DNA from 3 places in the Fructilactobacillus sp. YLN 2507 genome. Region 2 is predicted to be linked to each of the others. Evidence: predicted binding sites of a transcription regulator. Region 2 holds the regulator's gene; each other region holds the start of a gene.
The links. Region 2 encodes LexA, which represses DNA repair genes until DNA is damaged. Its sites were predicted from a motif close to CNAACANNTGTTNG; they were not measured.

Region 1 (7,916 bases), 420 kb from region 2:
ATTACAGATGCAGATGGGGTATCAACTACAGTAAATGTTGAAGTAGTTGCTAACCAAGCAAGCATTAGTGGCCAAGATGTCACTATCTATGCCGGGGAAGCAGTTCCAGCAGCCAGTGCCTTTGAAGCTTCAGCAACAGATGAAGATGGCAAAGCCATTGCAGTAACGGTTGATACTAGTAAAGTAAACAACCAAGTAGCTGGAACATACCCAGTAACAATTACAGCAGCAGATGGACAAACTAAAGAAGTAAGTGTAATTGTCTTAGCAGATCAAGCCAAAGTTACTGCACATGATGTAACAATCCGCACTGGTGATGCAGTCCCAACTGATCCAAGCGCCTACGGTGCCTCAGCAGTTGGTAAGGATGGTAAGACTTCAGTAGCCATTGCTTCAGTAGATACAAGCAAGGTTGATAACCAACATATTGGTACTTACCCAGTTGTAATTACAGATGCAGCTGGAGTATCAACCACAGTAAATGTCGAAGTAGTCGCTAACCAAGCAAGCATTAGTGGCCAAGATGTCACTATCTATGCCGGTGAAGCAGTTCCAGCAGCCAGTGCCTTTGAAGCTTCAGCAACTGATGAGGATGGTAAAGCAATTGCTGTTACCATTGATACTAGTAAAGTAAAGCCTGATATTGTTGGCACCTACCCAGTAACAATTACAGCAGCAGATGGACAAACTAAAGAAGTAAGTGTAATTGTCTTAGCTGATCAAGCTAAAGTCACTGCACATGGTGTTACAATCCATACTGGTGATGCAGTCCCAACTGATCCAAGCGCCTACGGTGCAACCGCAGTTAGCAAAAATGGTAAAACTTCAGTAGCCATTACTTCAGTAGCCACAAGCAAGGTTGATAACCAAAAAGTTGGTACTTACCCAGTTGTAATTACAGATGCAGATGGAGTATCAACTACAGTAAGTGTTGAGGTAAAAGTTTCAGCTGTTACACCAAGTACAACGACGACTACACCAGCACAACCAAGTGCCCCAGTTGAATCAGTTACAAGTGTTCCAGTTAAACAGACTGACTCTACTACAACAGATCACTTAGAATCTAATGTTTCAACTGTAAATCCAGTTGCTAAAGAAACTCAAACGGTTTCAGTTTCTGAAACACCAGCCGAAACTAAGACTACTAAGCAAACCGGTTTACCAAAGACGGGACAAGATGCTACAGCTAGTTTGATGAGTATCATTGGTGTCATTTTACTTTCAATCTTTGGATTCTTCGGATTAGGTAAATTTAAGAAGAAAAATTAATAATTAGTTTATGTTTTTGGAAAAGAATGTTATTGGTGATTTATCAGTAATATTCTTTTTTAAAACTTCTATTAAAGTAAGCGTTAATTAAGGTTCTTTAAATTTTATCAACTATAATTGAAGTAAATGATGATGTTTTGAAAGGGGAAGATGATATGACAGAATGTGTATTAGGAGTTGATTTAGGTACAAGTGCAGTTAAAGTTTCGGCAGTTGATCGAGAAGGTAACGTAATTGCTCAAGAGTCATTTGATTATCCACTTAGCCATCCTAAATCAGGATATAGTGAACAAAATCCTAATGATTGGGTAATGTCAACGACAGTTGCAATTGTACGTTTAATTTTGGATGATAAGATTCAAGCTAGTGATATCAAAGGAATTAGTTATTCTGGTCAAATGCATGGATTAGTTTTACTAGATCAACAACATGATGTGATTCGACCTGCCATCTTATGGAACGATACTCGTACTACCAAACAACGTAATGAGATTGACAAACAAATGGGTGATGATTTTGTTAAAATTACTGGCAATCGTCCGTTGGAAGGATTTACTTTACCTAAGATATTATGGATTAAAGAAAATGAGCCAGAAAGTTGGGAAAAAACAGCTGTTATTTTAACGCCCAAAGACTATGTCCGTTATCGGATGACAGGAAAACTAGGAATTGATTATTCCGATGCGACCGGAACCACTTTATTAGATATTCATACTAACCAGTGGAGCAAACAAATTTGTGAGAAATTTGATATTCCGATGAACATCTTACCTCCATTGATTAAGTCAACAACCGATGTAGGGCCAATTACGAAGGAATATGCTGAATTTTCTGGCTTGAAAACAAGCACCCAAGTTTTTGGTGGCGGAGCTGACAATGCTTGTGGAGCTTTAGGTGCTGGAATTTTATCTCCTAAGGTAGTTCTTTCTAGTATTGGGACTTCTGGGGTAATTTTAAAATACGAAGATCGACCAGTTGATGAGTATCATGGTCGAGTTCAAATGGAAGATCACGTGGTTCCTGGGGCATACTATTCAATGGGGGTTACTTTGGCAGCTGGTTATTCGCTTAGTTGGTTTAAAGATACCTTCTGTCAAGATATTCCCTTTGAAAAAGTAATTAGTGGAGCGGCTAGTTCTACAATTGGAGCAAATGGATTACTATTTTCTCCATATATTGTGGGAGAGCGAGCTCCTTATGCAGATGCTGATATTCGCGGAAGTTTTTTGGGAATTGATGCAACCCAAGATCTAAATGATTTTGCCCGAGCAGTTATTGAAGGGGTTACCTTTAGTTTTAGAGATATTTTAAATATCTATCGGGAACAAAGTGCTGATTTTGATGAAATCGTTTCAATCGGTGGAGGATCTAAGAGCGATTTGTGGCTCCAAATTCAAGCTGATATTTTTAATACTCCCGTTAAAAAGTTGGCGAATGAACAAGGACCTGGTATGGGAGCAGCAATGATTGCAGCAGTTGGCTTAGGTTGGTATTCAGACTTTAAAGCTTGTGCAGAAAAATTTGTTCATGTTGCTGAGGTGCATAATCCAATTCCAGCAAACGTTGCAAAATATGATCAATTATATGCGATTTACCAGCAAGTCTATCCACAAACTGTTGAAATTAGTCATGAATTACAAAAATTTAAAAAATAAGTATTGTTAAAGACATTCCATAATGGATGTCTTTTTCATTTGTTATTTAAGCAAACCAGAACATGTGTTCGCGTTTGTGCTATAATTTAAATTAGCTAATTTATTGATCAGTGAGTAAATTAGCAAGTCGTGAAGAGCTGGTAACTCTGGCGGCGGTAGGAGTTTTGTTTTATGTCTTCTTTTGATTATTTAGTTACTACGCTAGTAGTTGCTATCATTACTTATTTGTTAAATCATAAGTAAAAAAAGAGCGATCAGATTGGCTATCTGAGCGCTCTTTTTATTTAGCTGTCCTAAAATGGTTAGTAATAGGAGCAAATGTAAAATGTCTTCTTTTGACTGTTTAAATTATATCACACAATTATAAAGTTCAAATTAATTAACTATCACTTTTCAACTAAGATATTATAATTATATTTTCGAAAAATTAGAACGTATGTTCGTATCTGTGATATAATTACTTTGTAATTAAAGGAGATGCGATGATGTTTTTTGATAGAGAGCCCAAGGGGGTATTTTTCTTAATCGATAATAAGTCTTTTTATGCTAGTTGTGAAGCAGTTCAACGTGGTTTTAATCCTTTGAAAGTACCATTGGTAGTAATGAGCGAGGCTGAAAATACCAATGGCGGATTAATTTTAGCAACATCCCCTGAGGCAAAAAAGCTTTATCATCTAAAGGCCAATGTCTCGCGACAAAGAGATTTGCCCACTGACCCTAGATTACAAGTGGTACCACCTAGAATGAATCTTTACATAAAGAAAAATCTTGAAATTAATCAATTGTTTAGTAAATTTACTCCTGAAGAATTAATTTGGCCTTATTCAATTGATGAAAGTATCTTAGAAATGACAAAGTCTTGGCACTTGTTTGGGAATTCAGTTAGATCAGTTGCAAAATTAATTCAAAAAACAGTTAGAAAGGAGCTTGGACTATATACAACGGTTGGCATTGGTGACAATCCAGTTCAAGCTAAGTTAGCATTAGATATTTATGCTAAACATAATCCTGATTTAATTGGAGAAATTCACTATCAAGATGTTCCAACAAAGATTTGGTCGATTCAAGATTTAACCCAAGTCTGGGGAATTGGTAAACGGACCGCGAAGCATTTAAATCGGTTAGGTATCTATAATATGAATGATTTAGCACATGCGAACCCCTATCTTATGAAACAAGAAATGGGCATCATTGGGACACAAATTTTTGCAACTGCCTGGGGAGTTGATCGCTCTAAACTTACTGAAAAACCAGCAATTAAATCTAAAAGCTTAGGCAATTCTCAGGTTTTACCTCGTGATTATCAAAGTCAGTCTGAAATTGAAAATGTAATTAAAGAAATTGGTGAGCAAGTAGCATCTAGGGTTCGCAGTCACCATCAATTAACTAGTTGTCTTTCTTTAAGTCTTGGGTTTTCTTTCCATGTTAGTGAAGAACTTGGAAAAGCTGGGTTTCATCAGAGTATGTCAATTGATAAAACTGATGATAATCAAGCAATTGTTAGTCAGCTTTTATACTTATTTAGAAAACATTGGAAAGGTCAATCAATTAGAAATATTGCGGTCTATTGCAGTAACTTAACCACTAACACCGGACGGTCACTAGATTTATTTACGAAAGTCGATAAGCAAATCAAGACTGATAAATTAAACCAAACTATTGATGAAATTCATCATAAGTATGGCTTTTCTAAATTAATTTTTGCGAATAGTTTAGGTAAAGGTGGAACGGCACTTGAAAGAGCCAAATTGGTGGGTGGACATAATGGAGGAAATAGTTATGAATAGCGACTTGAAAATTATAATGGAACGGATTGATGAATTATTTAAAAGAATTTCTAAAACCCATTATTGGATTGAAATCGCTAATGATCCTTATGACCAAACTTATAATTTTTTCTTTAATAGTCAGCGATCCCGACAGCGTTTAAAGTCAATCCCTTTACATTCAGTTAAGACTTATAATTTGGAATATTTAGAAGCTCTAATTGTTGCTTTTAAATTAAAAAATCAATTAACCATCAAATTTGTTGGATTTTATGGACTTAAGTGGCCAAATTCACAAAAAATAATTCAAAGAAAGCGTGATTTACTTGAGTAAATATCATTTTAGCCAAAAAGTAGTTGATCAGTTTTTTGAACACGATTATCAAGATCGTGGAATGACGAAATGGCAAGGATTCTATTTATCCGATCATACCGTAGCAATCAAGCAGCAAAAATATAAAATAAAGCAAATTCCAAAAGAGAAACAACCACAACCAATCTCATTAATTAAGCAGCGACTATGTTATGCGTTTAAAAATAACTATGCGGTTATTATTCAGCTGAATGAACTAAATTTAGAACGCAAGCCTATAGAGGTAAGTAACCAAATTAAAGATCTAAATGATGATGTAGTTAAGCTATTTAAAAAGACTCCCATTGCCTTAGAAGAAATTCGCAACGTTAGTTTAGCTTAAATAAAGAAGGCTATTAGACCTACGAATTATTTAATAAAATGGGAAATCGTACCACATTGAACTAGCACAGAAATTCCTAAGTACAGATAAATGGTTCCAGTTAAATACTTACTATAACGATTTAAAAATTGCTCAAGTCGTTTGTCTTTACTAATTATTACAGCTAAACCAAAGAAAATGATTGCCATAGTTAGCATGACACAAAAAGCAACGATAAGTTCAAAAGTTGATTTACGGATGAAAATTGGAATGTAGACGGCAATGTTATCAGCACCACAGGCTGCTACAGTAATAATTACGGTATGTACAATTAATTTAAAGCGTGATTTGTTATCAGTTTCTTCCATTGAATTGTCGTTACTTTTACTAAAAAAATTTTTGCATGAAAAGTAGAGAGGAAAGAGGCCTAGGAAACCAAGCATCCAAGTTTCTGGTACAGCTCGAAGTAAGACAGCAATTGCCATGGGAGTAAGAGTAAGAATGATCGTTCCAATCATATCTCCAATTAAAATGGGGCTCTTGAAACGATGCGCATGGATTAGTAAGACTAAGACTAAAATATAATCCATGTTAGTTGAAATATAAGATACAATTGAATTTATAATAATTTCTAACATATTGATTCCTTAAATGAAAAGTTTAGTATTCATTATACTATATTAACCTGATTAATAAGGATGCCCTTTTCGGCAGGATATTTTAAATTATAAGAACTCGCTTATGGACTTAATTATATTTATTATGAAAATATTCCTTCTATAATATATTAAATCTTAACTAAAAAATTGGAAGGATAGATGATTGGAATGGATATAGTACAATTGAGCAATCAAATTGGTTTAATGTTTTGTTTAATGGCGGTGGGCGTGTTAATTAATAAATTACACTTTATGTCGGCTGGTACTTCAAATGACATGACCAACATTTTACTTTATATTGTGTCACCATGTTTAATTATCCAAGCATTTGAACAAAAATATTTTAGTGGACGATGCACGAATTACTAGTAGTCATGTTGGGAGTGTGTATTGTCTACATGATCAGTATCGTTATATCTAATCTATGTTTCGCTAAAACTAAAAAGCAAACCATGAAACGAGTTGCCATTTTTGGTAGCATTTTTTCCAATGCTGGTTTCATGGGAGTTCCGTTAGCCAGTGCCAAGTTTGGGAATGTAGTAGTCTTTTTTGCGGTTGCTTCTCTTGCTGGGTATAGTCTTTTTAATTGGACATACGGGATAACCATCTTTAAAGAAAAAAGAGAATTTAGTTGGATGAACTTGCGAGAACAGGCTTTTAATGCCTTAATAAATCCCAACATTATTGCTATTTTGGTAGGTGGACTAATTTTTATTTGTTCATTTAAAGTTCCGGAAATCATTAACCGACCAGCAATTTATCTAAGTTCTTTAAATACTCCACTGTCAATGATTGTCATTGGAAATAGTTTAGCAAATTCACGTTTTAGTAAAGATGATTTTAATAAAACACTAATAGGAGCATTGCTTCTCAGAAACTTAATATATCCTATGATGACTTATGGAGTATTACTTGCTTTAGGACTAAGTGGCATTAGTTTGCTGACAACAGTCTTGCTATTTGCATGTCCAACGGCTGGACTAGTAGTACTATTTAGTCTTCAAGCTAATGACAATCCAACACCGGGAATTGCGTTGATGACGATGTCAACCGTTTTATCAATTGTGACGATTCCGTTCGTTTTCCTTTTAATGACCATTTTTTAAAAAATTTACTTTGTGTACAAGATATAATATACTTAACCTTACATAATGTAATTAGAAGGGATTATTATCAATTTGAAAGAAATACATACGCCCGAATGGCAAGTGGATATTGATAGAGAAGTTACTGCAAAAGGTTACTATGAAGAAAAAGAAGTTTAACATTAGATTAATAGTTCTTGCAAAACGCGAACGATATGTTTTGCAAGGACTGTTTTTTTGGTTAAAAATCAAATTGACAAATTTAAAATGTGCTGTATATTAATAAGAAATCGAACATTAGGTTTCGGTTGAAAAATTTAACGTAAAGGATGTGTTTATGATGACTGACAAGGAATTGACTAGTGATGAAGTAGAGGTACTTGCCCAAATTTTGTATAAAGCCTATGCAACGCAAGAACCTTTAGATATGGAAGCATTTACTATTTTTGATGATGATTCTGCTTATCGTGTGCAAAAACGGTTAACTGAGCTAAAAGCGAAAAAATTAGGTGGTTACAAGATTAGTTTGACAAGTGCTGAGACACAAAAAATGTTTAATTCTACTGAACCACTATATGGAGCTCAGTTGGCTGAACACTTCTTTAAATCTGGTGTTAAATTAAACCAATCGATGTTTATGGATCCATTAGTTGAAGTTGAATTAGTTTTTACGGCAAAAGTTGATTTATCTGCTAAAGATTCTTTAGATGAATTAATGGCAAAAACAACGGTTGCTCCGGCAGTAGAATTACCTGATTGCCGGTTTAAAGATTGGTTCCCAACTTTACCAAAGAATTTAGTGATGGCG
Region 2 (7,916 bases):
GCTTTTTAATTTACATGTCCTTAGGAATGATTCTTGCCTATGTTTACTTAAAGCAAGATAAAATTGAAGTTTCAATTGCACTTCATTTTTCGAACAATTTAATTGCAACAACGTTAATGATTATCGGAGTATTGGTAGGATAGGAAAATAAATGAACATTTCAGAGTTTAATTACTATAATAATTTAAAAAATCGATTAGCAAAGGTTAAAAATGAAATTAATTTGGAAAAGAAAAATTATTTAAAAAGAATTACTAATTTAAACCAATTGAAAAATGATTATGATGTTACTACAATTGACCAATTAGTTAGTGTTTTAAATAATGGTGATGAAAATCAAATTAGTATTGATTTAAAAAATGCTTTGCAGAATCGTGATAAGCAATATTTGATCAATAATTTGCCAAAGCTTGATGAAGCTGAGTTTGAAAAGATTAGTTCAATGGATAAAGAAGCTATAAGCGTTAAAAATAACTTACAAGTGGCTACTAATTTTTACAGTGAATTTGCTTTACCAGTGATTGATGAATTAGAAAAAAGTAAATTAGTCCGGATTGATGGTTTGGAATCGTCAGGGAATGAAATTGATATATTTCTTGAAATTGATTATTTTTCAACATATGATGACTTCAAAGAGGATTTTGCTGGAGCTGAATTTGTTTCAGAAATTGTTAAAAAGCATTTGGAAAAACAGCAATCAATGAGTATGATAATTACAGCAGATAATTATCCAAATCAATATGACATTACAATTATGCCAGAAGAAGGAGAATAGAAATGGTCGATAGAAGAGATTACAAATATCCTGATACACAAGCGTATGATGCTGTAGTTAGAGCATTAAATGAAAATGATGTGACAGTTAGGGATATTTCAAAGGTTGTTTACAATTTACAAAAGAAATATATAAAGATTCCTAGTATGGAATATGTTGATAAGATTGTGATTGATGTTTTACACAAACGTGAAGTTTTAAATAATGCTTTAGTTGGTTTAGAAATTGACCGATTAGCGTCAGAACACAAGCTTAATGAGCCACTTCAGAGTATTGTGGAACATGATTTAGGAGTTTTTGGAGTGGACGAAACATTAGCATTGGGAATTGCCAATATTTATGGAACGATTGGAATTACTAATTACTGTGGTTTAGATACGAATAAACAAGGGATTGTAAGAACTCTTGATCAAAGAACTGATCGAGTTACTACTTTTATTGATGATATTGTGGCCTCAGTTGCAGGGGCTGCTTCTGCTAAAATTGCTCACGAAAATTCATAGTATAAAAAATTCTCTCCGTTTTTATAATAAAAACGGAGAGAATTTTTTTTATGATTAATTTGCAGGTTTCACTGCCTTGACACATTTAGGACCAAATTCAAATTCATCGTCTAGTAATTCTGCCTTACCAACGTTTTTTCGGATTACTTTTAACCAGTTTGACTCATTATCACCAAGTCCGGTTTGACTAACAAAAACAACTTCTACTAAATCGCCAACTTTATATGGAATTGCTTTATCAAACTCTTGAAGGGTATATGTTTCATATGCTTTAGTTTTCATGTTTATTACTCCTAAATTATTATTTAATCTTATTTAGTTTACATCAGAACGATATAAACCGACAACTTTACCTAAAATTGTACAATTTTTTAAAATGATTGGAGCCATTGAATCATTTTCTGGCTGAAGTCGAAAATGATCGCTTTCTTTAAAAAATCGTTTACAAGTTGCTTCACCTTCATCATTCATAGCAATCACAATTTCACCATTTTCAGCATTTTGCTGGCGGCGAACAATGACTTGATCTCCGTCTAAAATTCCAATTTTAATCATACTAGTTCCACTGATGGTTAGCATAAAAAGTGAATCAGCATTTTGAGCTAAGTTTTCGGGTACTGGGAAATAATCGGTGGCTTCTTGGACGGCTAAAATTGGTTCACCAGCTGCAACAACTCCTAACAGTGGAATTTCCTTGCTATGAATTTCAGGAGTTAGGCCTAAAAATTCGATTCCATCAGAGGTAACTTCCAAGGCACGTGGTTTAGTGGGGTCTTTACTTATATACCCCTTTTTTTCTAAACGAGATAAATGTCCATGGACTGTTGAAGTTGATGAAAGTCCAACCTCTTTTCCAATTTCTCTTACAGTGGGGGGATAACCATGTTCTCGGACATTATTATAAATAAAACGTAGAATATCCTTTTGTTTTGTATTTGCATTTATTGACATCATTACACCTCTAAAAATGATTATTACATAGTATGTTAAGATTAACATATTTTATGTGGTTTGCAAACACTAGTTCGCATCTGAAAACTTTGTTTCTGTAAAATTTCATGCTATTATAGAGATAATTAAATCTAAGGAGTTGTTGACATGGCTGAAGATCCAGAACTTAAAAAAATCATCCCAAGGATTAACGAATTAGCAAAAAAAGCTAAATTGCAAGACTTGTCTGATGAAGAAAAAGAAGAACAAAATCGTTTACGTAAACAATATCTAAAGCGTTTTAAATCCAACTTTAGAAGTCAAATTGAAATGACTCAAGTTTACGATAAAGATGGAAAAGAAGTTACGCCAGATGAAGTCAAAGAAGTTCAGCGTAAAAAAGATCTTAGAGATGATTAAAATAATAACAAAGGAGAATTAACTTATGGCAACTTGGATGTGGATCGGATTAATCTTAGTCGCACTTGCTGCTGGGCTAGCACTTGGCTTTTTTGGTGCTCGTAAATACATGGAAAAATATTTAAAAGAGAATCCCCCAATTAACGAAGAGCAATTAAAGGGAATGATGCTTCAAATGGGTCAAAAGCCTTCTAAGAAGAAATTGAACCAAATGATGAATTCAATGAAACGAAATGCAAAATAAAAAACGTCACTAATTAGTGACGTTTTTTTGATTCATCAATATATACGTAATTTGGATTGATTTCTGCGTCTAAAGTTTTAAAAGCATCACTCATTTGTTTTTCAACTAAGGCCTGATTTTGATTATTTAGTTTGAGATTTTTATCTACGAAAATTGGATTACCAAAATTAATATGGGCTTTGTGGCGACTGAATAATTCTTTTAAAGTCAATGGACCTTGATAAACAACGGGTAAAATTGGAACACCGGACATTTTAGCAATCATGGCAGCGCCGCCTTTTAGTTTAGTAGAATGTCGCGTTCCAGAAGGAAAAATTACTACTGATAAATTAGTTTTACGAAGGATCTTGATTGGGCGCTTAATTACTGATATTCCAGGATTGTTACGATCAACTGGTTCAACATTTAATTTAGTAAGAAACCACCCCATAATTGGGTTTTTAAATAATTCTTTTTTAGCAATGAAATATAATTGCTTAGGCAATAAGACTACTGCAAAATAAATCATATCAAACCACGTACGATGTGGTGCAACGAGAATGTAATTTCCCTTTGGAATACGATCTCGATTCATCACATCAATTTTTCCATTGGCAAGACGAATAAGTCCTTTAGCTAATGAAAAGATAAATGAATAAAACAATCTTCTCATCCTCCTTTTTGAGTTGTACAATTGATATTATAGCATTATAACGAAATGTAAAAGGGTGAAAAACGATGAATCAACCAATTGAATTAAAAGCTGGTGAGCGGATTGATCAATTATATAGTAATGATATTAAAATTATTCAAAATGCCGAAGTTTTTTCTTTTTCATTAGATGCAGTGATGTTGGCTAACTTTGCAAAAGTTAAGCAAGGACAAAAAACTAGAATTGTAGATCTTTGTGCTGGAAATGGAGCAGTAGGATTATTTATTAGTAAGAAAACCAAGGGTAAAATTATTGAAATTGAAATTCAATCAAGATTGAGTGACATGGCAGCTAGAAGTGTCGCTTTAAATAATTTAGATGATCAAATTTCAGTTTTTAATTTTGACTTAAAGGACAGCTTAGCACATTTAAAAAAAGAATCGTTTGATACGGTAACGGTTAATCCACCTTATTTTGCGAATGAAAAGCAAAGTCGAAAGAATCCTAATCCATATTTAGCAATTGCTCGACATGAAATCAAAACAAATTTGGCAATGGTAATAAAGACTGCTAGTGAACTTTTGAAAAATAATGGTAGACTTTATCTAGTTCATCGCCCTGAACGTTTACTAGATATTTTGAATGAGATGCAAAAGCACCGTTTGGCACCTAAAGAAATTCAATTCGTTTATCCAAAGTCTGGACGTGATGCTAATATGATTTTGATTTCTGCAATTAAGGATGGAAAATTAAGTGGATTGAAAATTGATCCCCCAGTCGTTGTTTATAATGACGACAATACTTATAATGATTTAGTTAGTGAGTTACTTTATGGCAAGTAAAAAATATTATCTATATGTTTTAGTTTGTGGTGATGGATCATTTTATGGTGGATTTACTGATAATGTTGAACATCGTCTGTATCAGCATCAAAGTGGAAAGGGAGCTAAGTATACAAAAAGTCATGCTCCAGTTCGACTATTATATTATGAAGATTTTGATAACAAAAGTGATGCATTAAAGGCCGAATACGCATTTAAACATCAAACGCGTTTTGCAAAAGAACAATATTTAATTAATCATGGAGTTGACCCAATTCTTTGGATTAATTAATTTTGAAATTATATTTGAAATTAAGTTAAATATTTTGTATAATTAATATCGGTGTTAATTTACCAATACGCATCTGGATGGTTTTGCATAGTAGTGCTCTTTGAGTTCCATGCATAATTCCAGAGAGGAAAAACTAAATTTTGGAGGCTTATTATGGCTGTTGTATCAATGAAACAATTATTAGAAGCTGGTGTACATTTTGGTCACCAAACTCGTCGTTGGAATCCTAAAATGGCTAAATACATTTTTACTGAACGTAATGGTATTTACATTATTGACTTACAAAAAACTGTTAAGTTATTAGGTTCTGCTTACAACTTTATGAAGAGTGAAGCTGCAGACGATGCTGTAGTTCTTTTTGTAGGAACTAAGAAACAAGCACAAGATGCCATTGAAGAAGAAGCAAAACGTGCTGGTCAATTCTACGTTAACCATCGTTGGTTAGGTGGAACACTTACTAACTGGAATACCATTCAAAAACGGATTAAGTATTTAAAAGATCTTAAAAAGATGGCTACTGATGGTACTTTCGATCGATTACCTAAAAAAGAAGTTGCTTTATTAACTAAGCAAACTGCTAAACTTGAAAGATTCTTAGGCGGTATTGAAGATATGCCTAAGATTCCTAATGTAATGTTTATTGTTGACCCTCATAAAGAGGAAATTGCTCTTAAAGAAGCTCAAAAATTAAACATTCCAGTTATTGCAATGGTTGATACTAATACTGATCCAGATGGTATTGATTATGTTATTCCATCAAATGATGATGCAATTCGTGCTATTAGACTAATCACTTCAACTATGGCTGATGCAGTTATTGAAGGTCGCCAAGGGGAAGATGACGTTAACGAAGAAACTTTCGTGGAAGAAACAACTGAAACAGAAGATAAATAATTAATTGTCAGGCTGACGCTATTTAGACCTATTCGGCCTAGTAGAGTCAGCTTTTTAAATAAAAAAATAAAGGGAGTTCCTAGATTATGGCTAAAATTACTGCACAACAAGTTAAAGATTTACGTGAAAAGACCAGCGCTGGAATGATGGATGCTAAAAAAGCTTTGGTTGAAGCTGATGGTGATGAAAAGAAAGCAATGGAAATCCTTAGAGAAAAAGGGGTTGCTAAAGCTCAAAAGAAGAGTGGTAACACTGCTGCCAATGGATTAACTAAAGTTTCGGTTCATGATAACAAAGCTGCCATTATTGAAATTAATTCAGAAACAGATTTCGTTGCCGCTAATGATGACTTCAAAAACTTAGTTGATGAAGTTGGTGATTTAATTGCTCTTGAACAACCAAATGATGTTGAAGCTGCCCTTAAATTACACTTAGGTGAAGATGGTTCTGTTGAAGACACTATTATCCACACTAGCCAAATTACAGGTGAAAAGGTTTCTCTTCGTCGCTTTGCAGTAATGAATAAAAACGATGATGAAAATTTTGGTGCCTACTTGCATAATGGCGGTGAAATTGGCGTTTTAGTTAAGATTTCTGGTGCAGACAAGGACGTTGCTAAAGATGTTGCAATGCACATTGCTGCTACTAACCCTGAATTCTTATCAAAAGATGATATTTCAGCTGAACGTTTACAACATGAAAAAGACATGCTTACTAAAGAAGCTCTTGCTGAAGGTAAGCCAGCTAATATCGTTGAAAAGATGGTTGCTGGTCGTGTACACAAATTCCTTGCTGAAATTTGTTTAGTTGACCAACCATTTGTTAAAGATCCTGACCAAACTGTAGGTCAATATGTTGCATCTAAAGGTGGAAAAGTTGAAGCCTTTGTCAGATATCAAGTTGGTGAAGGTATCGAAGAAGCTACAGAAGCTACAGACTAGTTCTGGTAGCTTTGAAAAGCTCTTTATCAAATGGAAATGATGATTTGAATAAATGAGGTTTACTAAAAGCGATTGAATTCTGAATGAGTTCGATCGCTTTTTTTATCTATTTGAATTTGTCATTAAGACTTATTCAATGGGCCATAGGACAAACCTACCGTAATTAAGGCTTTTATGCTAAAATAAAGGTTATAAACAAAGAATTTTCTGGAGGAAGTTAAATGTCTGAATTAAAATATAAACGGATTGTTTTAAAGTTAAGTGGAGAAGCATTGGCAGGCGAAAAAGGTTTTGGCATTAACCCACCTGTTATTAAAAAGATTGCTGAAGAAATTAAAGATGTTTACAACCAAGGAATTCAAATTGCAATTGTAGTAGGTGGCGGTAATATGTGGCGTGGTGAAGCGGGCGCCGAAATGGGAATGGAACGTTCACAAGCTGATTATATTGGAATGCTTTCAACTGTTATGAACGGACTAGCCCTTCAAGATAATTTGGAAACATCTGGGGTACCTACCCGTTTACAAACTTCAATTGAAATGAAACAAATTGCTGAGCCATATATTAGAAGAAAAGCGGTTCGCCACCTTGAAAAGGGTCGCATCGTAATTTTTTCTGGTGGAACTGGTAATCCATACTTTTCAACTGATACCGCTGCTGTTTTGCGTGCGGCGGAAATTGATGCTGATGCAATTTTAATGGCAAAAAATGGAACAGATGGAATTTATTCTGCTGATCCAAACAAAGATAAAAATGCAATTAAATATGACAAATTAACCCAAAAACAAATTCTGGAAAAAGGACTTAATGTGATGGACTCAACTGCAAGTTCATTATCCATGGATAACGATATTCCGTTAGTGGTCTTCAACTTAAACAAACCTGGAAATATTAAACGGGTTGTTCAAGGTGAAAATATTGGAACTATTGTGGAAGGAAAATAAAGATGGCTAATACAAATGAATTAATTAATGATACAAAACATAAAATGGAAAAAGCACAATCAGTACTTGAATCTGACTTAGGTCAAATGCGGGCAGGGCGTGCAAATGCAAGTATTCTTAAACCTGTAATGGTAGAATATTATGGAGCACCAACTCCATTGGTTCAAGTTGCTTCAATTTCGATTCCAGAACCCCGGATTATGATGATTACTCCTTACGATAAGACTGCTTTAAAGGAAATTGAACGTGGAATTTTAGAAGCTGATTTAGGGCTTAATCCGATGAATGACGGAGATGTGGTTCGGATTGAAATTCCACAACTTACTGAGGAACGCCGGATGGAATTAGCAAAGAAAGTTAAGGCAGCTGGTGAGCAAAGTAAAGTTGCAGTGAGAAATGTTCGTCGTGATAGTATGGACGTGGTTAAACGCAATTCAAAAAGTGATGAAATTAATGATGATGAAGCACATGATTTAGAAGATCAAATTCAAAAGCTTACCAATGAAGCAATTAAAGGAATT
Region 3 (7,916 bases), 520 kb from region 2:
TTAAAACCTCTTAGGGAACTTATTAAACTTCGACCAGATTTACCATATAGAATGACTATTCATTCTGATCAAGGATTTCAATATCAAAATGATGAATTTATCAAACTTCTCAAGCAGAATAAAATATTTCAAAGCATGAGCCGTAAGGCTACATGTCTAGATAATGCATGTATGGAAAGCTTTTTCAATCAGTTAAAAGTGGGAACTACTAGAAATAATCATTATCAAACGTTAAATCAGCTTCAAAATTCCACTAAAGATTATTTAATTTATTACAATAATTATCGGATTAAAGAAAAACTGGAAGGTTTATCACCGGTTAAATACCGGCAACAAACCTTCCAGCTAGTTGCATAATTACTATCCAATTTTGGGGGGGTGCAGGTCACTAATCATCTTTACTCCATTTTTTCAGCTGTCTTTTCAATAAATTTAATTTCTTTATCATCCAATTTATATTTTTTAAATAACTGTCTATCAATATCACCAATATTGTTATTCCAATCAATGTCGGATGAATTAGTAAAATTTTGAATTGGAACATATTTCCAAACAATTTTTGAATTATGTTGGGTTCTTTTCAATATACCTAGTAAGACTCTAACAAATTTTGTTTTTAAATATTTCAAAAGATTTTTTGCTTCTATCACATTATCAAATTTACCTATACTGACAAACGAATCATTTGTTCCCATACCAGCTAGTGACAATTGTGGATTACTAAATTTTTCACCTATTTTCCCATTTCCATTAGCTTCAGGCAAAACCACATTGATTGTATCTAAATAATCATTGTTTTCAATATAATCTGAACGTATATATTTATATTTTCTTTTAGAGTTTTGTCTTCCCAAAATCTTTAAATAGCATTTATTATCATCAGGTTCTTGATCAAAAAATAATTTTGGTAACTTAGCAAAATCATTTGTATCTACTGCACCTGAATCAGGTGCAGTAGCAGAAAATTTATAGATACCTCTTGATGATACTATACCCTCAATTGATTCAAATCCATTTGCTTCCTCTACTTTTTTCAAAATAGATTTTAATTCTTCAAATGGAATAAACAATCTTATAGGTTTAAAATTTCTATTTGCATCCCTATAAGTAATTGCAACTCCACCTTTTATAGAAGTATTTGGAAATACGCTCTCACTATTAGGAAAATATTCAATAATTTTAAAATGGCTATCATTTAGCATTTTATTGTTCCATTTTTTTGAAGTTGAACCAGCATTAAACAAAAATCTTGCAGGTGTAATTAATATAACTTTTTTTGCTAATTTTATAGATAAGTCATAAAAATCATTATAAATTGGATCCATTTTGTTATTAGATCCTTTTGTCTCTTCTTGGTATGGTGGATTTCCAATAACTACATCAAATTTCACTTTATCAAAGCCTTCTTCCACTTTGTTTCTAGTTTTTTCAATATCTTTTTTTATACTTTCTACAATACCATCAACAAATCTTATATTTGTTTCGTAATTATTGTAACCACTAAGCGTTCTTTCTGTAATTGTCTTTGCCATTGGAGTTTTTGCAATTACATATATATTTTTTGAGAGTATTTGTTTCCATAAATCATCTTCATCTTTTGATGTAAACTTTCCAGCACTGTTTTCATTTAGTTTCTTTTGTGCTTGATAATATAAAGAAGTAGCTACATATAACGGATATAGTCCGGTTTTAGAATTGATTTCTAAGATATCTGCATCTGGTTTAAATGCTTCATTAGTAATATCTGTATTAATCCAATGATTAGCTGATTTTCCATCAATAGTTACGTTTTTATACTCATCGTCAAAAAATGAATATCCACCAATTGTTTTACCAAGTTGCATATTAACAACTCGCCATGGTGTCAAAACAGTTTCTTTATCTGGATTTTTAAATGTTCCAAAAATCTCAGCTAATTTTTCTGTTCTCTCAATCGGGTTTAAATTATCTAATTCTTTAACTTTTCTTCTTATTATTTTTCCTGCTTCAACAAAAATTTCATTATCGTAATACTTTGTAAAAGTACGGAATTTATCCTTAGTCACTCCAACTGGCATAAATTCTTCCCATGATTTTTTATCAACTTTATTAATAAAATCATTTATAGAAATATCATCGTTAATATCAGCTTTCATCCCATAAATCATAAGTGGGATTCTAATTGAAACCCCCTTTAAAATTGAAATCATAGTTCTACGTTGCTTACGAACTTTATTTTCTTTATCAATTAATTCTTGTTCTTTAGGTGTTCTTGATTTCTTTGGCTTTTTTTGTGCTTCTTCCGCTTGATCATATTCTTCATCAGTAAGTCCATTAGAATTAATGTCTATTTCAACTTTTTTACGTTCTTTCTTAGTTGTACCAACAATTGATTTCAAATCATTAAATTCTTTTAAATCTTGTTCATCTATTGTCTTTAGAAGTTCGTCACTATACAAAGAATCATCATCAAAACCAGTTTTAACTGCTTTTTCTGCATAACTTTTCTTAATGTTTGTTATTAGGTCATCAACATTATATGGTTTCATGGAATTACCTGACATTCCAACAACCGGCATAAAATTCAGTAATTTTGACATTTGTGCCTTTTGGCCTGCTTTAGTTGGTTTTCCAGCTCCAGTATTTAAGCTAGTTATCCCAGCAGCCATAGTCAAAGCACGGTCAGGTGCAAAATCAAAAATATAAGCATGCTTTTTCATACCTAAAATTGGATCAGAGAAAGGAGTTTGTGCCCTAAATGCTGCTTGAAGGTATTGAGTCGCACTATTGGTATTTGAAAGAAATACTACACCCGTCCACTCTTTAACATTTACTCCAGTTGTAAGTTTACGTACTGTAAGTGTAATCGTTTTTGTTTTTGAGGGCTCATCGCCAATTGCTGACCTAACTTTATCTAAATCCTTTTCATTATCTAGTAGTTCTTCTCCAGTTGCTTCTCCGTTTTCAACTACATTAACAATCTTATAGTCTTTAAATACCGGATGTTTATCCATTAGTTCTTTTAAAGCTTTAGCTGAAGCCACACTAGGAAGAAGCCAAAGAGTATGTCTAAGTTCATTTCTAAATTTTTCTGTCGAAAATGGATATTTGGTTGATTTACTAGTGTGAGTAATATTATTTAAAAACTGATTAACTTCTACCGCATGTATAAATTTACCTTTATCATCAACTCTAAAAAATTCTTTAAAGTTAAAAGAATTATCAATATTTTTATATTTATCTTTAGCGTTCATTTCAAAAGTATACATTGAAATACTTGGAAGACCCTCATATGGATTAACTTTATCTGGATGATCCAAAGCAAATTTTAATTTCGCTTCTTGTTCCATTACATAATCCCAGGTAAAGGTATCTTCTTCTGTATAATTATCGGCTATATTAAATGGAGTTCCAGATAATTCAAGTAACCTAGTATTTTCTTTTTTTACAGCTTTAATTACTCTTTGAGCTAAGTCTGTTTGAGTTCCCTCATGAGCCTCGTCAACAATAATCAAATCCCAATTAGTGTCAAATATCTCTTCGTTTTTATCTCCAGCTTTTCCACCAATTTCTTCAGATCCACGTAGATCTTGAATGCTAGCAAAGTAAATAAATGGATTTTTAGAATCAATTAAGGTTTGAACATTTTTCTCCCCTTCTTTTTTGGAACCATACTTATATCCAGCTTCTGACATTTTATTTTTCTTAAAATCAGAATACCAACTATCCGAAACTATTGGACGATGGGTCATAATTAAAACTTTTTCAAATTTCTCTTCTTTAACTAATTGCAAAGCAGAAATTGTTTTCCCAAAACGCATTTTTGCATTCCAAAGCATTCGATCATTTTTCTTCTTTGCAAAAACTCGCTTTGTTTTACTAATCGCTTCTTTTTGCTCTGGACGCAATTTTATTTCAATACCTTGCCCTTCATCAGTTAAATCAAGTGACGTTTTTCCTTCTTTAACAGCTTTAATTGCCCTCTTAACAGTGTCTAAATCTGTTCTAAACCATTCATTACCATCAGTAATCACATCTTTTTCAATATGAGATCTTTCTAACACCTCATGAACTTCATGGTCAGTAAAAAACTTACCTCGATTTTTATCCCATGCTAATTCAGCCCATTGTAAATTATGTTTGACCCCAGCAGTTTTCATATACTGATTAATTCTTTTATCAGCAGCATTTCTCAAATCTTCACTATTGGGTTTTGTATTTATTTCCATTGCATCTGCTGGAACCGATGCATCTCCAACTTTTTCCAATCCTTTATAAATTGGATATTCATTTTTTGAATTATCAGCAGTTTGAACATAAATAAGCTTTTTTTCAAACTTTTGCATAGATTGAAACGTTGTTTGGAATTTTGGCTTTTCAAATTTTGTATGGGGTTCTATATCGGTATAGCTTTTTGTAAACCAAACTAAAACAATTTGTAATTTTTCCAAGGCTTCTAATGCACCATTTTGACTTATTGAATCAAAACTATGTGCACTTTCATTTCCAAAACGTTTAAGACTATATAATTTATCTAAAATATCAGTTGGTACAAGTCGTTTGTCTTTAATTGTATGTAAATTGCTGTCAAAACTGGCACGTTCTTTAACCTCGTAATAATTAAAATCTAAAATTCTTTTAGTAAGATTTTCTAGTATCTTTCTAATATTAACAGCAGTGGCCCCATAATGTTGTTCAGTGTATAAGCGTTCACTTTCAACAGCTGGATCATAATATTCTTTAGTATCCCAATCTTCGTTTAAAAAATCAAAATTGCTCATGTCTATACCTTCTAAAATTTAGTCTTTACTTAATTATAGCAAATATAATTAAGTGCATTATAAAATTGGTTATTATATGTTGCTGTGATAGTATATTAACAGAACGTACGTTCCGTTAATAAAAAAATATTTAAAGAAGGATTTTAATTAATATGGTATTAAATAGTAATGGTAAAGTTGAAAATTTATTAATAATTGGCAATGGTTTTGATTTATCCAGAAAATTACCAACATCATTTGACTCATATATTAAAAACTATAAAAAAAATGATTTCCAACAAGATAAAGCAAAATTTGAAGAATTTTTAGAGAATGTAGAAAATATTTTAAGAAATTATAATTCAAATAAATCTTTTAAATGGATTAATAATAATTTTATATCATTGATTCTTGGCACAAATACTAATAATTTTAGTTTTAATTCTTTATCTTTTTGGGATATGTATATGATTACAAAAAAACATATAAAATATTCAACAACTAATTGGGCAGATATTGAAACATTATTATTTGACTTCTTTAAGGGTGAACATAATTTTGATAAGATATTAAAAATTAAAAATCCAGCAAATAATTATAATGATATATTAAAACAAATTAAATTTCTCGATCAAATTGAAATTGTAGATAGTATTTCAAATAACATTAATGAAAAAAGTAAAATTATTGAAAAAAACTTCTATTTACAATTATTAGTTTATAAATTCATACTTAATCAAAATAAAATTGTAAATACTGAGAAATATTATGAATATTTGCTTTCAGAATTAAATAAATTCGAAAAAAATTTTTCAAATTATTTAATTACAAATTTAGATGTATCCAATTATATAAAAGAAAATAAAAATACTGACAAAATATACCATTACATTGTAAATTCAGATAAAAGTAGAGATTATTTAATTAATTATATTTTAGAAGATGTTAACAATAAAAAATTTAACTTATTAAATTTTAATTATGATAATTTTAAAAGCGATTATGTAAGTAAAATAAATCATATACACGGCTCTATAAATTCATCAGATAAAAAGCCTATAATTATTGGATTTGACTCGTCTAATGTTTTACCTAATGAACCCTATTATAGATTTACAAAGGCATCTAGGATTATGGAAGAAAGTGTTATTAAATCTGAAAAAATCTTAGATAAAAACATTAAAAATATTTATTTTTACGGTCATTCATTAGCTGCTGCTGACAATTCTTATTTTAATGCTATTTTTGACTATTATGATTTATATAATAAAGACATAAACCTAGTATTTTGCTATACACCATATGGGAATAACGAAGAAGAAAATAAAAAGATTAAATCTAATCAAATGAATTCTATAAATAATCTTATATTTAATTATGGCAATACTTTAAATAATACTCATGGGGGAAATATTCTTCCAAAATTATTGCTAGAAAATAGACTACATTTAAAAGAAATACCTAAAATTTATTCTTAATAATAAATCTACACAATCAAAAATTAATTTATTGACAATTCCTTGCTTAATTTCTGAAGATTTATTATTGTTGAAATTTTGTTTTTAAAATTAATAATGTAATTGCCTAATAGCAAAATATTTAAGGGGAAAATACTATGTACAGAGTTAAATTTCCAGCTAAAAATTTTTATTATGATAAAGAATATTTATTAAAGAGACTATCATTTTTAAAAGAAAGAATATCGAGTGAAAATTTATCAATTAATGATATTTTTGAGCTAAAAGCCATCAGTTCCTGGTTAGTAAGAGAACAAAATCGTGATACGAAAAATATAAGATTAATAAATATTACAGTAAAAAAATACTTTCAAAACACATCAATTGAAAGCCTTTGTAATGAAATTAGTAATGATAAATTAGAATTTATTTATCAAAATGAATTTTGGAATATGATTGAGAAATTTAGATTTTCTAAAGAAAGTATTTATTCTAAAGAAGACGTTAATTCTTTATTATCTGTCTGTACATCAAAAAATATTCGTTTTCCTCTAACTAAAAATAAAATTGTAAATGATAGTAAGTCATTATTAAAAAAAATAGTAAAACAAGATTCAAGAAATATAGGATTATTTATTAATAATGAAAAAATTCCAAAAGAAAACATCGATTTTTTAACCTTAAAGGAAAAAAATGATATGATTCGTGATTATATTAAAAAAGCGGATTTAGATTGTTGTAGCTATTTAGATTTAATTAAACTATCTAAAATTTCTAATGATGAAAATAAATTATTAGCAATTGAAAAAAATGATGAACTAATGTCAAAGTTATCCCTTAAAAAAATAGAAGAAAAAATATCATTAAAATTACTTTCAAATGCTCTTGAAGATTCATATCCATTTGTTGATATTCCTGATAATAATGGAAATAATACTATCTATGTAAATAAAAATAGATTAGATAAGTCTATAAGTTCTAAATTGTCATTAATCAACTCTATAAAAACAGAATTAAGATATATGTCCTCATATGGACTGATTATTTTCCCATATTTAAACCTAATTAAAATAGGATTCGTAGATCTGATAAAAAATATAAAAAGCTCAGATGATATAAACATGTATAATCCTTCTTTTAAATTAGTACATTCTATACCGATTTATAATTCTATATTTGAATCATTTTTGGAATACATTTCAAAAAATGATTTTTCATTAGAAAAAAATTTAAATTGGTATTTAAATGATTACCTAAATCAAGAATATGGTATTAATGATATAACAATTATTTTTCCTGAAAATCATGATGAATATCGCATTTGTGATTTATTTTCTTCATTCCACAGACTTCTCAAATTTATTGACAAATACGCTAAAAATAATAAATTTAACAGAAAACTGTTAAATTTGGTTTCTGAAACTCCAAGATTTAATGAATTAGAAAGTGTTCTGCCAGATAAGTACATTAATTTAAATGATCCATTGCTATTGAAATTTCAAAATTTTCTGTATAACGACTTTTTCTATGGAACAAAAAATGATAACAGTTTTTTGGAATGTCTAAAAAATGATTCAGTAAAATATAGTAAATTAGATAGATTAGATAAAAATGCAATCGATTATTTTATTAGTAAAAAAATTTTGATGGTAGAAAATAAAAAAGTAAAAATAATTAATCCAAATTTATTACCCATTCTTATTCAAAATCATGATTATGC

Region 1: a site for LexA is predicted at 3,354-3,367, ahead of AC0GLY_RS00645 (Y-family DNA polymerase). Genes of this name have one in related genera too.
Region 3: a site for LexA is predicted at 4,861-4,874, ahead of AC0GLY_RS05740 (AbiH family protein). Genes of this name have one in related genera too.

What each region holds. Positions count from the first base shown of each region.
Region 1 is NZ_CM184303.1:148,750-156,665, forward strand. It holds gene AC0GLY_RS00635 (bacterial Ig-like domain-containing protein) at 1-1,269, shown strand, start outside; gene xylB (xylulokinase) at 1,425-2,924, shown strand; gene AC0GLY_RS00645 (Y-family DNA polymerase) at 3,410-4,711, shown strand; gene AC0GLY_RS00650 (acetyl-CoA carboxylase) at 4,704-5,024, shown strand; gene AC0GLY_RS00655 (hypothetical protein) at 5,017-5,385, shown strand; gene AC0GLY_RS00660 (cadmium resistance transporter) at 5,412-6,002, opposite strand; gene AC0GLY_RS00665 (AEC family transporter) at 6,377-7,129, shown strand; gene AC0GLY_RS00670 (2-keto-4-pentenoate hydratase) at 7,449-7,916, shown strand, end outside.
Region 2 is NZ_CM184303.1:573,557-581,472, forward strand. It holds gene AC0GLY_RS03030 (CPBP family intramembrane glutamic endopeptidase) at 1-143, shown strand, start outside; gene AC0GLY_RS03035 (hypothetical protein) at 152-775, shown strand; gene AC0GLY_RS03040 (phosphatidylglycerophosphatase A family protein) at 778-1,278, shown strand; gene AC0GLY_RS03045 (hypothetical protein) at 1,333-1,560, opposite strand; gene lexA (transcriptional repressor LexA) at 1,594-2,229, opposite strand; gene AC0GLY_RS03055 (DUF896 domain-containing protein) at 2,377-2,628, shown strand; gene AC0GLY_RS03060 (YneF family protein) at 2,654-2,872, shown strand; gene AC0GLY_RS03065 (lysophospholipid acyltransferase family protein) at 2,886-3,515, opposite strand; gene AC0GLY_RS03070 (tRNA1(Val) (adenine(37)-N6)-methyltransferase) at 3,590-4,345, shown strand; gene AC0GLY_RS03075 (GIY-YIG nuclease family protein) at 4,335-4,616, shown strand; gene rpsB (30S ribosomal protein S2) at 4,770-5,510, shown strand; gene tsf (translation elongation factor Ts) at 5,594-6,451, shown strand; gene pyrH (UMP kinase) at 6,673-7,395, shown strand; gene frr (ribosome recycling factor) at 7,398-7,916, shown strand, end outside.
Region 3 is NZ_CM184303.1:1,097,417-1,105,332, forward strand. It holds gene AC0GLY_RS05730 (IS3 family transposase) at 136-357, shown strand; gene AC0GLY_RS05735 (Eco57I restriction-modification methylase domain-containing protein) at 399-4,760, opposite strand; gene AC0GLY_RS05740 (AbiH family protein) at 4,913-6,217, shown strand; gene AC0GLY_RS05745 (hypothetical protein) at 6,355-7,916, shown strand, end outside.